DNA from 2 places in the Brucella oryzae genome. Region 1 is predicted to be linked to the other one. Evidence: riboswitches for the same ligand, from Rfam matches in the RefSeq annotation. Region 1 holds a riboswitch; the other holds the start of a gene.

Region 1 (7,567 bases):
CCGAGAAGGGGAGTGGAGGGGGCCGCCATGTCGCGCGCTTCGATGGCGTCGGCCTCGAAAGCGAGCCGCCCGGCTTCGACCGCAAGCGCGAAACCGCGCGCCATGGCGACGGGATCGCCTGCCTTGGCGACAGCGGTGTTGATGAGCACGGCGTCATAGCCCAGCTCCATCGCCTCTGCCGCATGGGATGGCACGCCGATGCCAGCATCCACGACGAGCGGAATATCGGGGAAATGCGCCCGCATGGTCTTCAGCGCGTAAGGATTGTTGAGGCCACGGCCCGAGCCGATGGGCGCGCCCCAGGGCATCAGCACCTTGCAACCAGCTTCAATGAGCTTTTCCGCGACGACCAGATCGTCATTCATATAGGGAAAGACCTCAAAACCGTCGTCGCAGAGCGTGCGCGCTGCTTCCACAAGGCCGAACGGATCGGGCTGCAGCGTGTCGTGATCGCCGATCACTTCCAGCTTGATCCAGCTGGTGCCGAAGATTTCACGCGCCATCTTGGCCGTGGTCACGGCTTCACGCGGCGTGTGACAGCCTGCCGTATTGGGCAGAATAGCCACGCCCAGTTTCCGGATCAGCGCCCAGAAGTCCTGCCCGGCGCGGGCCTCGCCGCTTTCGCGACGCAGCGACACGGTCACGATCCCCGCCCGCGATGCGCGCACCGCATCGGCAAGAATAGCGGGCGATGGATATTGCGCCGTGCCGAGCAGCAGGCGGCTTTCAAATTTTTGACCATAGAATTCGAGCATCTCAGCCTCCCTGCATCGGGGCGAGAACCTCAATGCGATCACCAGCCGACAGGATCGCGGCGGCGCGCTCGTCGCTTGCCACGAATTCGCCGTTCAGCGCGGTTGCGACCACGGCTTCGTCCAGTTCGATCTCGGCGAGCAGCGCCGCCAGATTGGTCGCTGCCGTGGTGATGACTTCACCGTTCAGCACGATTGTCATGCATAATCCTCCACAAATTCGGGCATAGTTTCGGGCATGGTCGCAGCTGCGACCGCCATGCGCGCTATCGCCGGCGAAAGCAGGAAGCCGTGGCGGTAAAGCCCGTTGACATAGATGGTTTTGCCGCGCCGTTTTACGCGGGGCAGATTGTCGGGAAAGGCCGGGCGCGCATCGACGCCGGTTTCTAGAATTTCCGCCTCGCCGAATGCCGGATGCAAGGCGTAAGCCGCGCTCAAAAGTTCCAGTGTCGAGCGCACGCTTATGCCGTGGCGGTCGTCGCTTTCGATCATCGTCGCGCCGATCATGTGCACACCGTCGCCGCGTGGTACGATGTAGAGGGGAATGCGCGGATGCAGGAGGCGGACGGGCCGCCTGAGATTGATGTCGCGTGAGCGGACAATGAGCATCTCGCCCTTGACGCCGCGTAGATCCTGCAGCTGATCACGCGCTGCAAGGCCACGTGCATCGACGGTTATATCGGCCTCGACTTTTATGTTTTTCGCATCCTGCCCCAGATGAAAGACCACGCCTTTCTTCTGCAGTTTTTCGGCAAGCTCAATCAATGTTTTGCGTGGGTTGAGATGGCCTTCTGCCGCGAAGAAAAGTCCCTGCCGAAAACGGCCTGCAAGGTCTGGTTCGAGCGTATCGATCTGCTCATGATCAATGGTGTCAAATGCCTCTGTCCTGCGGGCAAAGCGACGAAGTTCGGTCGCATCGCGTGTGTGCGAGAGTACAAGCGTGCCCTTGCGATGGACTGTCGAAACGTGCTGTTCCCACCAGCCGATTGCTTCCTGTCCCAAGCGAACGACCGGCTCTTCTGCGCTCTCACCCTCACACCAGGGTGCCAGCATTCCACCCGCAAACCACGAGCAGCTGTCCGAGCCAATCTCGCTGCTCTTGGCGATGACGGTGACGGCATGGCCCTGATCGGTGAACTCGGCGGCGGTGGCAAGCCCGGCGACGCCCGCTCCGATGACAGTGACGCGCATCATGCAATCTCCTCCGTTCGGATTGTCCAGAGATCGTGGAAATGATGCACAGGCCCATGGCCGTGTCCGATCTTCAACGTATCGGCGGCGCGGATTGCCCCTTGCAGATAGGCATGAGCGCTCAGCACTGCTTTTTCGAGCGGCAGGTTCTTGGCAAGCTCCGCAGCAATGGCCGAAGAAAGCGTGCAGCCTGTGCCATGGGTATTGCCGGTCCGGATACGCGGCGCTTCGACACGCAGCGTCGGCTGATCGCGGCGCACCAGCAGGTCGACGCAGATTTCGCCTTCCGCATGGCCGCCTTTCATCAGAACCGCCTTCGCGCCGAGTTCGAGCAATGCGTGGCCCTGTTGTTCGGCGTCTGCATCATCCAGCGCCAGACCACAGCCGAGCAGGCAGGCCGCTTCGGGCCGGTTGGGGGTCAAAAGCGTGGCGAGCGGAATGAGTTTCTGTCGCAGAAGCGCAATGGAGTTTTCGCTCAAAAGCCGGTCACCCGACTTTGCCACCATCACCGGATCGACGACGACGGGGCCGGAAAAATGGGCAAGGCCGCGCGCGATGGCTTCAATGGTTTCAGGCACGGAAACCATGCCGATCTTCACCGCCGCCACGTCGAGATCGCTGAAAACCGCATCGATCTGCCCCGCGACGATGGCGGGCGGGATGTCGTGCACCGCGCTCACCGTGCAGGTGTTCTGTACGGTCACGGCAGCAATGACGCTCGCGCCATAGGCGCCAAGCGCCGAAAACGTCTTGAGGTCGGCCTGAATCCCGGCGCCGCCGCCGCTGTCGGAACCGGCAATGGTCACACAGATGGGAGGTACGCAGGTGGGCACAGACCGTGTCTGGCCATTATGGTTTTGGGTTCGGGAGAAACTGTGTTTTTGGTCCATTCTATCGTCTCTCATTCCGAACGGAAAGATGAGACGTCATGAACCTGTAGGGAGCGTAAGCTCCGAGTGGGATAAATCCCGTCCGCGACGCATCAAACTCCGTTCCCTACGCAGGTATTACCCGGATCAGGTTCAATGGGTTAACGCGAGAACGCGCCTCTCAGCCTCTTGCGAGGCACCCCAACGAATTTTGCATCTATAGGCATAGGCCGGAAGTTGAAGCCGGTCAAGCGATGGAAAAATGCAGTTTTAAAGAAAATCCTTAAATCGACCCTCAATTTGTATATGGTTTATTAAAATTCTCAGCTTTAATCTATGGTCGGGGTGCATCTTCCACGTGTTGCTCATAGTGCTATGAAACGAGACGGTCTGCTCATGAAGCAGGTCGGAATTGTCCTTTAGGATCAGTCGGATGAGGGGTTTAGGATGAGGAAGGGAAGGGGCGCTTCGGCTTCGGCTGAAGACACGATGGCGCGCACGTCCGAACCGGACTTCCGTATCCTTTTCACGACACACCCGACACCTATGTGGGTTTATGACCCGGAAACACTGCGTTTCATCGTTATGAATGATGCTGCGTACACGCTCTACGGCTATACCGCAGACGAAATTCCAGGCATGACAGTGCTCGATATTCGGCCACAAACCGAACGGGATAGAATGCTGACTGCAATTCGGGACCGCAGCGATCTTGAGCGGCCCGAGCGCTGGCAGCATCTGCGCGCCAATGGTGAAACCATCGATGTTCTGACTTACGGGCGCCAGGTGATATTCGACGGCAAGGAAGCGATTCTGGCTATTGTCCAGGATAGGACAGAGTTGGCAGAGGCCAATCGTCAGGCAAACCACGCCCAAACCTTGCTGGACAGTCTCGTCAACAATCTGCCGCTCGGTGTTTTCGTCAAGGATATGCACGACGATGGCCGTTATGTGCTTTACAATCAGGCTGCATCAACTGCGAGCGGGCAGGCGATAGATCAAGCTATCGGATCGACAGACCTTGAACTATTTCCCGAGCGCGAGGCCATTGCCTTCGGCCAGCAAGATCGCATGGCAATGCGACGCCGGGATGTGTTAAGCGTCGAACGCGAGGTCGAGCGCAAGGACGGAACGTCGAGAACGATGCGGATCATCAAATGTTCGATCCCGCCCGTCGAAGGCAATGAACCCCGCTATTTGATCGGCCTCGTTGAGGATATAACTGAACGGCGCGAGATTGAGGAACGTATGGCACATATTGCCATGCATGACAGTCTAACCGGCCTGCCGAACCGTGCCTATTTTGCCCACCATGTCGAGAGCCTGTTGAAAAAGGGCGGGGATTCAGAACCCTTCGCATTGTTTTATCTCGATATCGATCATTTCAAGAACATCAATGACAGTATCGGTCATCAGGCGGGTGACCAACTTTTGCAGGAAGTGGCGCATCGTCTGAAGCAAATCACGACTTCGGATGAATTCATCGCGCGGTTGGGCGGCGATGAATTCGCCATCGTTTATCGCAGTGGAACGCTGGGGCAAATCGCGATGTTTGCTGACCGGATCCTTTCGGCTTTTCAGGATGCGTTCAAGCTGGTGGGCAATTCTGAATTTGTCACCTGCAGCATGGGTATTGCCCAGGCGCCGTTGCATGGCGACAATCCCGATGGGCTGATGCGCAATGCCGATCTTGCGCTTTATGCCTCAAAATCCGGTGGACGCCGCACATTTCGTTTCTATCAGCACTCCTTGCGCCTGGCCGCGGAGAAGCGCCACGTTATGACGGGCGAACTTCGCCAGGCCCTGCTGGAGGAACAGTTCGAGCTTCATTATCAACCGATATTCAATCTTGAAAGCGGCAGGATTTCGGGTTTTGAGGCGCTGATTCGCTGGCGTCATCCTGACCGTGGCATGGTTTCACCGGCAGAATTTATTCCATTGGCGGAAGAAACCGGATTGATCGGGCCGATCGGAGACTGGGTTCTGGGAATGGCGTGTCGGGAAGCTGCGCTGTGGCCGGAGGACATAAAGGTTTCGGTCAATCTTTCACCGGTCCAGTTCAATCAGACGACGCTCTTGCGCTCAGTCACGGATGCCCTTGAAGCGGCAGGCCTGCCCCCGGACAGGCTCGAGCTTGAAATCACCGAGTCGGTTTTTCTTTCGAACAGCAAGAACAATATCGAGCTCCTGTTCGAACTTCGCCGACTGGGTGTTCGCATTGCGATGGATGATTTTGGAACCGGTTACTCTTCGCTCAGCTATCTGCGATCATTTCCGTTCGATAAAATAAAGATCGATCGCAGTTTCGTTTCCGGGATCGAGGTGGATACGCGCGATCTGGCCATCATCCAGGCCGTGGCAACGCTTGGCGCAGGCTTCAATATTGTTACCACGGCTGAAGGTGTAGAAACGGCACAGCAGCTGGAACGTTTGAGAACCGAGCGTTTTGGCGAGGTTCAGGGCTTCCTGACCGGTCGGCCAATGCCCGCCGGGGACGTGCATTCCTTCATCCAGAATCGCAGCAATACTGGTCTGAAAATACCTGCCGCGCACAACAGATTGCCGATTTAGGATATCGTTATCGCCCGATAAAAGCTTGAAAAAAAAGCGCGGTCTGAGCCGCGCTTTTTACTTCAGTGCGTTCCGACAGCCTTGCCGTAAGTGCGCACGACGTTGCGGACGGCTTCCACCATCAGGGCATGCGGTGTTGCTTCAACTGCACCCGATGCGACCGCCGGATAAAGCGTGCCGAGATACTGGCTGATCAGCGTTTCCGGTATCTTGCGGCCTTCCAGACGTTTCAAAAGCGCATCGACGGCAGCGGTTGCGACCGGATGTGGCCAGTAATAGCGAATGCGGTCGCTATAGGAGAAATGGCGTTGCAGGCGCAGTTCCTCCGCGTCGCCGTGATAGTATTTTTCCCAATTCTTCGGTTCGGCCAGAAGCAGCGCTTCCATCTTGCCGCGCAGGGTTTCTTCTTCCGGCAGCTTGTCGAGAAAAGCCGCAATCTGGTCGAGACCGTAAAGCGCCTCGCGCAGCGCGAAAGTCAGGCCGGGGCCGACTTTCAAAATGGCAAAGCCGTCATGCACCAGATCGGAGAGCGCTTCCACCGGCTGATAATCGGTCGAATGCGCTTCAAAAACGAATTGCGGCATTTCGCTCAGAACACCGCTCAGTGCGGTCGCCTTCTCGCTGTTGTAGAAGACCACATTTTCGTTGCCGAATTCGACGCCCGGCTGCACCACGACGCCGATGGCGCGGGCGAAGGCATCTTCCAGTCCCAGCGCCGCGAAAGCCTTGCGGTGAATGGCAACGGTTTCGACTGCCGCGCCCGGCTTGGTCAGCTCCAGCTCTTCAATTTCTTCCATCGCACCGCCGGGAATCGGTACTTCGGTGCCGATGATATAGACCGGCAGGTCATATCCGGCTTCACGGGCCGCCGTTTCGGAAACCTTGGCCAGACGCGCGGCGCGCTCGGCGGTCACGGCATCAGGCAGTGCAACCGGTTCGCCAGCGCAACCCATCGACGTGTCGAGATGGATCTTGGTGAAGCCCGCGCGCACGAAGGCATCGATCATCACATCCGACTTCGCAAGGGCTTCTTCGGCGGGCAGATGCTTCCAGGGGTTGGGGCCGAGATGGTCGCCGCCCAGAATAAGCCGCTTGGTGTCGAAGCCGACGCGGGCCGCGATGTCTTCCACAAAGCGGCGGAAGTCGGCAGGCGTCATGCCCGTATAGCCGCCATCCTGATTGACCTGATTGCAGGTAGCCTCGATCAGCACGTCCGTATTGGTCGCAACGCCTTCCAGAAGGGCGGCTTCGATCACCAGAGGATGCGCAGAGCAGATCGACGTGATGCCGCCGCGAACTCCGCTGGCGTAACGTGCGGGAAGTGCGCTCAGAACTTTCGTGCTGCTCATGCTGGAACTCCGTTTTTCTGAAGGAATGCTTCAATTTCGGCCATGGTCGAGGTGCCTTCCATCGGCCCCTTGACGCCGACGGCGCGCGCGCCAGTGGCGTTGGCGATGACAAGAGCGTCCTTCGGCGCCATGTCGCGCAGCCAGCAGGTGACGAATGCCGCGCCAAAACTGTCGCCTGCTCCGGTAGGGTCGATTTCCTCCACCTTGAAAGCAGGTGCGAAAACTTCGCCGGACTGGTCGAAATAGCTTGCGCCTTCCGCGCCGCGCTTGACCACAACGGCTTTGACACCGCGCGCCAGCAGTTCTTCCACGGCGGCCTTTTCTTCGGTCGCCTTGGTGAAGAGGAAGATTTCCGGGCCGCTCGGCATGAACAGGTCGGTGTTCTCCAGCGCATGGGCCAATGCCTGACGCATGCCCGGCAATTCCAGCATTTCCTTGCGGATATTCGGGTCGAAGGACACGGTGCCGCCCTTCGCCTTGATGCGGATCGTCGCCTCGTGGATCGCCGAAACAATGCCGTCGGAGAACAGCGCCGAACCCATGATATGCAGATGATCGGCAGTCTCGATCAGCTTTTCGGCTTCCGGCGTCAGGCCGATGGCGCTGCATGCGCTGTGCTTGATGTTGAAGATGAAATCGCGATTGCCATCCGGGCGATAGCGCACAAAGGCGCTGCCGGTGGCGGCTGTCGGATGCACGCCGATGGCCGATACATCCACGCCGTCTTTTTGCAGGCGCTCGACATTGAGCGCGCCGAAATCGTCATTGCCGACCGCGCTGACCATGCCGCAAGGCTGGCCCATCTTGGCCGCCTGATCGATGAAGATCGCAGGCG
Region 2 (7,567 bases), on a different contig from region 1:
GCTTCTGCTGCGGTGCATCCTCGTCCGACTTCTCGTCACTTCGACCGCCTGACACCTTGACCGAGCGGCGGCTCAAGGCCTGCTCCTTGCGCTGCGCCATCATGTCGGCATAGCCGCCCGCATATTCGAGCCAGCGCCCGTCACCTTCCGGCGCAATCACCGACGTTACAGTGCGATCCAGAAAATCACGGTCATGGCTGACCAGAATGACTGTGCCGGGAAAGCCTGCGACCAGCTCCTGCAGCAGATCGAGGGTTTCCATATCGAGATCATTGGTAGGTTCGTCGAGGATGAGGAGGTTTGCGGGCCGCGCCAGAACGCGGGCCAGCATCAGGCGGGCACGTTCGCCACCGGAAAGCTCGCGAATGGGCGTGCGCGCCTGTTCGGGCTGGAACAGAAAGTCCTTCATATAGGACACGACATGCCGCTGCTCACCGTTGACGATAAGGCTTTCGCCGCGCCCATCCGTCAGATAATGCGCCAGCGTCTCGTCCAGATTGAGGCTTTCGCGCTTCTGGTCGAGTTCGGCCATTTCGAGATTGACGCCAAGCCGCAGCGTTCCGGAATCCGGTTCAAGCTTGCCGGTCAAAAGCGACAGAAGTGTCGTCTTTCCGGCACCGTTTGGTCCAACGAGACCAATCCGATCACCGCGCTGCACACGGATCGAAAAATCCTTGACCAGAGCACGCTCGCCATAGGCCTTGTTCAGCCCCTTGGCTTCGATCACCAGCTTGCCGGATTCCCTGGCGTCGCTTGCCGCCAGAACCGCCGTTCCTTGTGCCTTGCGGTGATTACGAAAATCAGCGCGCATGGAATGCAATTCACCGAGGCGGCGCATATTGCGCTTGCGCCGCGCTGTCACGCCATAGCGCAGCCAGTGCTCCTCGCGCGCAATCTGGCGTCCGAGCTTGTGGTGATCCCGCTCTTCCTCTTCCAGCACCTTGTCGCGCCATTCCTCGAAATGGCCAAAACCTTGCTCAAGACGGCGTGTGATGCCACGATCCAGCCAGACCGTCGCCCGGCTGACATTCTCCAGAAAGCGGCGGTCATGCGAGATTAAAACGATAGCCGAGCGAATCTGGCGCAGTTCGCTTTCCAGCCATTCGATGGTGGTCAGATCCAGATGGTTGGTTGGCTCGTCCAGCAGCAGAACGTCGGGCTGCGGTGCGATCACCCGCGCCAGAGCAGCGCGGCGCGCCTCGCCGCCGGAAAGATGATCCGGCTTTTCCTCACCGGTCAGCCCCAGATGTTCAAGCAGATAGGTCACACGATGCGGATCGTCGGTCGGCCCCAGCCCTGCCTCGACATAGGCGCGGACATTGGCAAAGCCATCCATATCCGGCACCTGCGGCAGATAGCGGATAGTTGCACCCGGATGTTTGAAAACCTCGCCCGCTGTCGCTTCCACCATGCCGGCTGCAATCTTGAGCAGGGTGGATTTACCCGAGCCGTTGCGTCCGACCAGCGCTATACGGTCGCCTTCACTCACCGAAAGACTGGCATCCTCCAGAAGCGGCGTGCCTCCAAAGGTGAGCTTGATCTGGTCGAGGCGAAGGAGTGGTGGTGCCATGGTTCTTTTCGATAAACAGGGTTTCAAATTCGGCCCTGCTTGTCCGCGACAAAAGCCGTTCTGTCAAATGGAACGGTACGAAAAGGCCCGTTAAAAACAAACAGGCCGGGTTTCCCCGACCTGTCAGCAAACTTATTTATCCAGCAATTACTGGCCCAGTGTCACTGGCAAGGTGCTTCATAGATGCGGCCATACGGATCGCGATAGCGGCAGTACTGCGTGCCATTGCGCGTCTGGGCCGCACCGAGAAGAGTACCGGCAACGCCGCCGATAGCGGCGCCAGCAAGCGCGCCACGGCCATTGCCGCCAATTGCGCCACCGGCGAGAGCACCAAGTGCTGCGCCACCAACACCGTAACCGGCCGTGCGCTGTTCATTCGTCGTGCATGCAGCCGTCGAGAACGCGAGCACGCCAGCAACAGCAATCATCGTAAGACGTGATTTCATTGAAACATCTCCTACAAGAGTTGAACTAATCACCGACTTTGCGTCCCCAATTTCGGCGTAAAGCAGATGACACCCGCTTGGCCCATTTACAATACGTTTCGCTCGTCAGCGTCAAGCTCTTTCGATTGATAAGGTTAGCGGGTTCAGCGCGGTGTTTCTTCCATCGCCAAGTTGGCGATAAGTATCGCCAATCCAGAATGCGCAGTAACACGAAGTGTTCCATGAACTACGTTAGATACTGTCCATGAAGAGCCGAAGGGCAGTGTCACATTATCTAACGGCCACTCCGCATTTGTGATCGAAAGGCCTTCGACGGTGCTGAAATTAATCACACTGAACGGCGTTCCATCGGGAAAGTCGTAAACATAATCTCCCGGCGGCAAGGGCCAGGCTTCCTCGGATCCGCTGGACAGAAGCACGTTCCGCCCTTTTGCGGCCTGTGCCGTCGCCATAGTCAGATGCAGAAGCGTGTGATCGGTGCGCTGTCCCCCGAAGGCTCCACAAAGGATCACTCGATCCGCACCGCGCTTATAGGCTTCCTCAAGGGCCAGCTCTCCGTCCGTCATGTCCTTGGCGGAGGGGAACGTTTTTTGCGGCACGTGTCCATATTGCGCGCGAAGCTGTACGGAGGCCGAATCAAAATCCCCAAGCCACAGCTCCGGTTCGACACCAAGCGCGACGGCGTGCCTGATCCCACTATCGGCAGCGAGAATACGCGCACCGGCAATTTGGCGTTTCAGGCGATCGGTCACGATCAGGTCGCCGCCGAGAAGAATGACGAATGTGCTCATAAGCCGCTCATAACACGAGCAAATCCGCGCCGGAAGCCTGCATTCGCTGCCATTGCTATGTCTTGCCCTTCCCGTTGTGAAAGATTATTGTCGCAACCGCTCTAACGGGGTGCCGTCTGCTTTCGCGGATGGCTGAGAGGCCCAGAAGCATTTCCAGCAAAAGTGTAAAACGGTTTTGCGTCCGGAAATGCTGAATAAAACGGCCAACCCGCTGAACCTGATCCGGTTTGCACCGGCGGAGGGATTAGACGCTCCATAAACGGCGCTCGATCCTCTTGTAATAAAAGAAAGGAAGTGCCGTGATGCGGCTTTTATCTTTGCTGGCCTTTTCATTTACCGCAGCCGTCGCTTTGACGACTTCGGCGCAGGCGAAAGACAAGCTCACCGTCTATACCTATGACAGTTTCGTCGCCGAATGGGGTCCGGGACCGAAGGTCAAGGAAAACTTCGAGAAGGAATGCGACTGTGAAGTTGAATGGATTGCATCCGCCGATGGCGTTGCGCTCCTCAATCGTCTCAAGCTTGAAGGCAGCAATACCAAAGCCGACATCGTTCTCGGTCTCGATACCAATCTGACGACCGAAGCACGCGCCACCGGCTTTTTTGCTCCAAGCGGCATCGACCAGAGCAATGTGAGCGTTCCGGGCGGTTTCAAGGACGATATCTTCGTTCCCTATGATTATGGCTATTTCGCCGTGGTCTACGATTCGGAAAAACTACCCAATCCCCCGAAGAGCCTGAAGGAACTCGTCGAAGGCGATCCTTCCCAGAAGATCGTACTGCAGGATCCGCGCACGTCGACACCGGGGCTAGGTATGCTGCTCTGGATGAAGTCAGTCTATGGCAATGAGGCGGAAGCGGCCTGGCAGAAACTGCAAAAGCGTATCCTGACCGTCACGCCCGGCTGGTCGGAGGCCTACGGCCTCTTCACCAAGGGCGAAGCTCCAATGGTGCTGTCCTATACGACATCTCCCGCCTATCACATGATCGCGGAAAAGACTGAGCGCTATAAGGCTCTGGCTTATCCTGAAGGCAATTATCTCCAGATCGAGCTGGCCGCTCAAACCACGACCGGCGCGAAAAATCCTCTGGCGCAAAAGTTTCTGGCATTCATGACCGGCCCCGGTTTCCAGGATGTCATCCCTGAGACCAACTGGATGTATCCGGCGGGCAAGACTTCCGCCGCGCTTCCAACTGCTTTCGACGCGTTGCCGAAACCGGAAAAGACGCTTCTCTTCCCTTCCGACGAGGTGGCCAAAAACCGCAAGTCATGGATTGATGAATGGTTGGCCGCGACCAGTAAATGACGACATTTCCGGCACAGCACCGCTCGAAAGGCATATCCGCCGCGAAACCGGCCATGGGTGCGCTGGCGCTTGTCTTTCTGGTTGTGCTTGCCGGTGGGGCGCTTGTCGCACTGGCATTCGAAGCGGGCAGCAGCGGTTTCGACGTCGCTGCCAATTTCGACACCTATCTGTGGCGGGTTGCCCGCTTCACAATCCTGCAGGCAATCGCTTCGAGCCTGCTATCCGTGCTGTTTGCGGTGCCGGTCGCCCGTGCACTCTATGCCGAAGCAAGCTTTCCGGGGCGCGGGCTGATCCTCCGCCTCTTTGCCCTGCCGCTTGCTCTGCCAGCCCTCGTCGCCGTGCTTGGCGTCACCAGCATCTATGGCCGCAACGGGTTCATTGCCCATCTGTCAGAAGCTGCGGGGCATCCGTTCCAGCCGGACATCTACGGCATTACCGGGATACTGATCGCCCATATCTTCTTCAACATGCCGCTCGCAGTCCGTCTCATTCTGGCTGGTTACGAATCGATACCAACCGATTACTGGAAGCTTGCCGCGCAGCTTGGCATGGGCAATCGGGCGCGCTTCCGGCTTATCGAATGGCCGGTGATCCGCCGCAACCTGCCGGGCATGATCGGCCTCATCTTCATGCTCTGCGTGACGAGCTTCACGACCGTGCTGACACTCGGCGGCGGCCCCCGCGCCACCACGCTGGAAGTCGCAATCTACCAGAGCCTGCATTTCGATTTCGATCCGGGTCGTGCTGTCGCCCTCACCTTCACGCAGCTTGCACTGACATTGCTCGTTCTTCTAGCCCTACGCCTGACCGGTAGCCCATCCGAAGAAGCTTTCACCCACGCGGCGACACCGCGACGCTACGGCAAGGCATCCACAGCTGAACGTGTTTCAAACACCGTCGTTATCGGGATAGGCTTTCTCTATGTCGCGCTGCCGATTGCAGGCGTAGTCATCTCCGGTTTCGCCGCCGATCTTATGCGGCTATTGACGGAAAGAACGGTCTGGCGTGCCATTGGCACCAGCCTCGCGCTCGGCTTCTCAGCAGCTTTGCTGTCCGTCATTCTGTCACTTGCGCTTGTGTCGGCACGGGAAGCGGTGAAAAAACGTAAACTCGCCAACATCTTCGATACCGGCGCCAGCCTGATCCTCGTCATGCCGCCAATCGTGATCGGCGCAGGCTGGTTCATCCTGCTTCGCCACTTCACCGATCCGTTTGCGATGGCACCGTTCATGGTCGTCACCGTCAATGCGGCGATGGCCATGCCCTTTGCCGTGCGTCTTCTGCGACCCGCATGGGACACAGCGGCCAGCCGCCACAACCGGCTTTGCGCACAGTTGGGCATTCGTGGCTTCAACCGCCTCCGGCTCATCGACTGGCCTTCGATCCGCAAACCTTTCGGCATGGCCTTTGCCTTTGCCATGGCGCTTTCCCTCGGCGATCTCGGCACGATCGCCCTGTTCGGCAGTGACGCGCTTTTGACGCTGCCCTACCTCCTCTTGCAGCGCATGGGCAGCTATCGCACATTCGACGCGGCGGGTCTGGCGCTTATTCTCGGGCTGCTTTGCCTCGCGCTGATGATGATCGCGGATCGCGCATCCCGAAAGGAAACGCCGTCTCCATGAATGCTCGGATGAATGCCGCCATGAACCCCCTTGCCGAAATTCGTCTTGATGACGTCCGTTTCAGCTATGGTGAAGCCGCCATGCATTTCGATGCAACGATAAAGGGCGGTGTCATAGCCGCGGTTGTCGGGCCAAGTGGTTCGGGCAAGTCCACACTTCTCAACCTGATTGCCGGTTTTGAATTTCCGCAATCCGGTCATATCTTCATCGGCGATAAAGACGTCAGTGAACTTTCGCCAGCGGGCCGGCCTGTTTCGATGGTGTTTCAGGAAAACAACCTATTTGCCCACCTGACCGTCGAACAGAATGTCGGCCTCGGACGTTCGCCGAACCTGAGGCTGACCGCAGAAGACCGCACCGATATTGCGGAGGCTTTGTCACGTGTCGGGCTCGCGGGCAAAGAACAGCGCAAGCCTGAAGCCCTGTCCGGCGGCGAACGCCAGCGCGTAGCAATTGCCCGCGCGCTCATACGCCAGCGCCCAATTCTGCTCCTTGACGAAGCCTTTGCCTCGCTTGGCCCGGCGCTACGACACCAGATGCTGGATCTGGTCAGGGAGCTTCAACTTGAAACCGGCATGACAGTGCTGATGGTGACGCACACACCTGAAGATGCGCTCTATCTCGGCGCAGTGTTGCTTTTTCTCGACAGTGGCCGGATTTCCGCCATGGGCCCTGCCACCGAACTGCTTTCTCCGACTGGACCGGAAGCATTGCGGCACTATATCGGTGAAAAGCGGAATTCGGGGCCGAACCTCAAATAGAGTTACGGTTGCGGACATATTTTGTTCGCAATCTGCCGGAAGAACCGGCTACAGATTTCTTGTGCTGCTTGTACACGTTCAGGTCTGTGGCTAGATTTGGCCCCCGGATCAAGCAATCTGATTCAGAAGCGAGGATAAAATACTGTTCCGTCAATCGACCCGTTCCCGGGCCTTCCTGCGTCTACCTATCTCCCTGCCAGAATGGACGCGGCAAAATTGGCGGAAACCAGCCATTAGTTTTGGCTTGCTTGCTATCGCCCTGATTTCGGGTTGCCAGTCGATCAATTCCAGCAAGGATCTGGGCCTGCAGCCTTCCGATAATCCGGTAACCGTCGACAATGTAACGCGCAATGACCGGCTGGCGCAGCTTGGTGCCCAGCAGCATCCGCGTATCCTCGCGACCTATGGCGGCGAGTACAAGGACCAGAGACTTGAACGCATGGTGGCGAAGATCGTCGGCAAGCTGACGACAGTTACCGACAAGCCGGACCAGACCTATCGCATCACAATTCTCGACAGTCCCAATATCAATGCCTTCGCATTGCCGGGCGGCTATCTCTATGTCACGCGCGGCCTGCTCGCGCTCGCGAACGACTCTTCCGAAGTCGCAGCCGTGATCGCCCACGAAATGGGCCATGTCATCGCCAATCACGGCATTCTGCGGCAGGAGAAGGAAGCTGAGACGGCTATAGCCGGGCGCGTCGCCAGCGAAGTGCTGCATAATGAATCTGCCAGCCGCGAAGAAGCGCTGCGCGGCAAGTTGCGGCTTGCCCAGTTCTCGCGTAATCAGGAATTGCAGGCGGATGCCATCGGTATCAAGATGATCGGCGAAGCCGGTTACGATCCGTTCGCTTCGGCGCGTTTCCTGCAATCGATGGAAGCCTATCAGGGCTTTCGTTCGGTTTCGGGCGCGACCGATGCCAGCCTCGACTTTCTCGCAAGCCATCCGGCAACGCCGCAGCGCATCCAGCTTGCGCTTGGTCATGCACGCCGCATCGGCGCCCCCGGCGTCGGCACAACCGATCGCGATTCCTTCCTCAACGGCATTGACGGCCTTCTCTACGGCGACT

What was found. Region 1 has a riboswitch for thiamine pyrophosphate ahead of thiD (bifunctional hydroxymethylpyrimidine kinase/phosphomethylpyrimidine kinase). Riboswitches for the same ligand answer to the same signal wherever they lie in the genome.
Positions count from the first base shown of each region.
Region 2: it holds a riboswitch for thiamine pyrophosphate, as region 1 does, so the genes downstream of both, thiB (thiamine ABC transporter substrate binding subunit) here and thiD (bifunctional hydroxymethylpyrimidine kinase/phosphomethylpyrimidine kinase) in region 1, are expected to answer to the same signal.

Region 1 is NZ_JBHEEO010000002.1:77,468-85,034, reverse strand. Features, by position in the region: gene JNC70_RS02285 (thiazole synthase) at 1-755, opposite strand, end outside; gene thiS (sulfur carrier protein ThiS) at 757-954, opposite strand; gene thiO (glycine oxidase ThiO) at 951-1,943, opposite strand; gene thiD (bifunctional hydroxymethylpyrimidine kinase/phosphomethylpyrimidine kinase) at 1,943-2,833, opposite strand; TPP riboswitch at 2,920-3,026, opposite strand; gene JNC70_RS02265 (putative bifunctional diguanylate cyclase/phosphodiesterase) at 3,260-5,383, shown strand; gene JNC70_RS02260 (D-tagatose-bisphosphate aldolase, class II, non-catalytic subunit) at 5,446-6,732, opposite strand; gene JNC70_RS02255 (tagatose kinase) at 6,729-7,567, opposite strand, start outside.
Region 2 is NZ_JBHEEO010000011.1:110,771-118,337, forward strand. Features, by position in the region: gene JNC70_RS13650 (ABC-F family ATP-binding cassette domain-containing protein) at 1-1,570, opposite strand, end outside; gene JNC70_RS13655 (YMGG-like glycine zipper-containing protein) at 1,732-2,016, opposite strand; gene JNC70_RS13660 (thiamine diphosphokinase) at 2,160-2,807, opposite strand; TPP riboswitch at 2,903-3,068, shown strand; gene thiB (thiamine ABC transporter substrate binding subunit) at 3,110-4,114, shown strand; gene thiP (thiamine/thiamine pyrophosphate ABC transporter permease ThiP) at 4,111-5,736, shown strand; gene thiQ (thiamine ABC transporter ATP-binding protein) at 5,757-6,497, shown strand; gene cdlP (cell division protease CdlP) at 6,691-7,567, shown strand, end outside.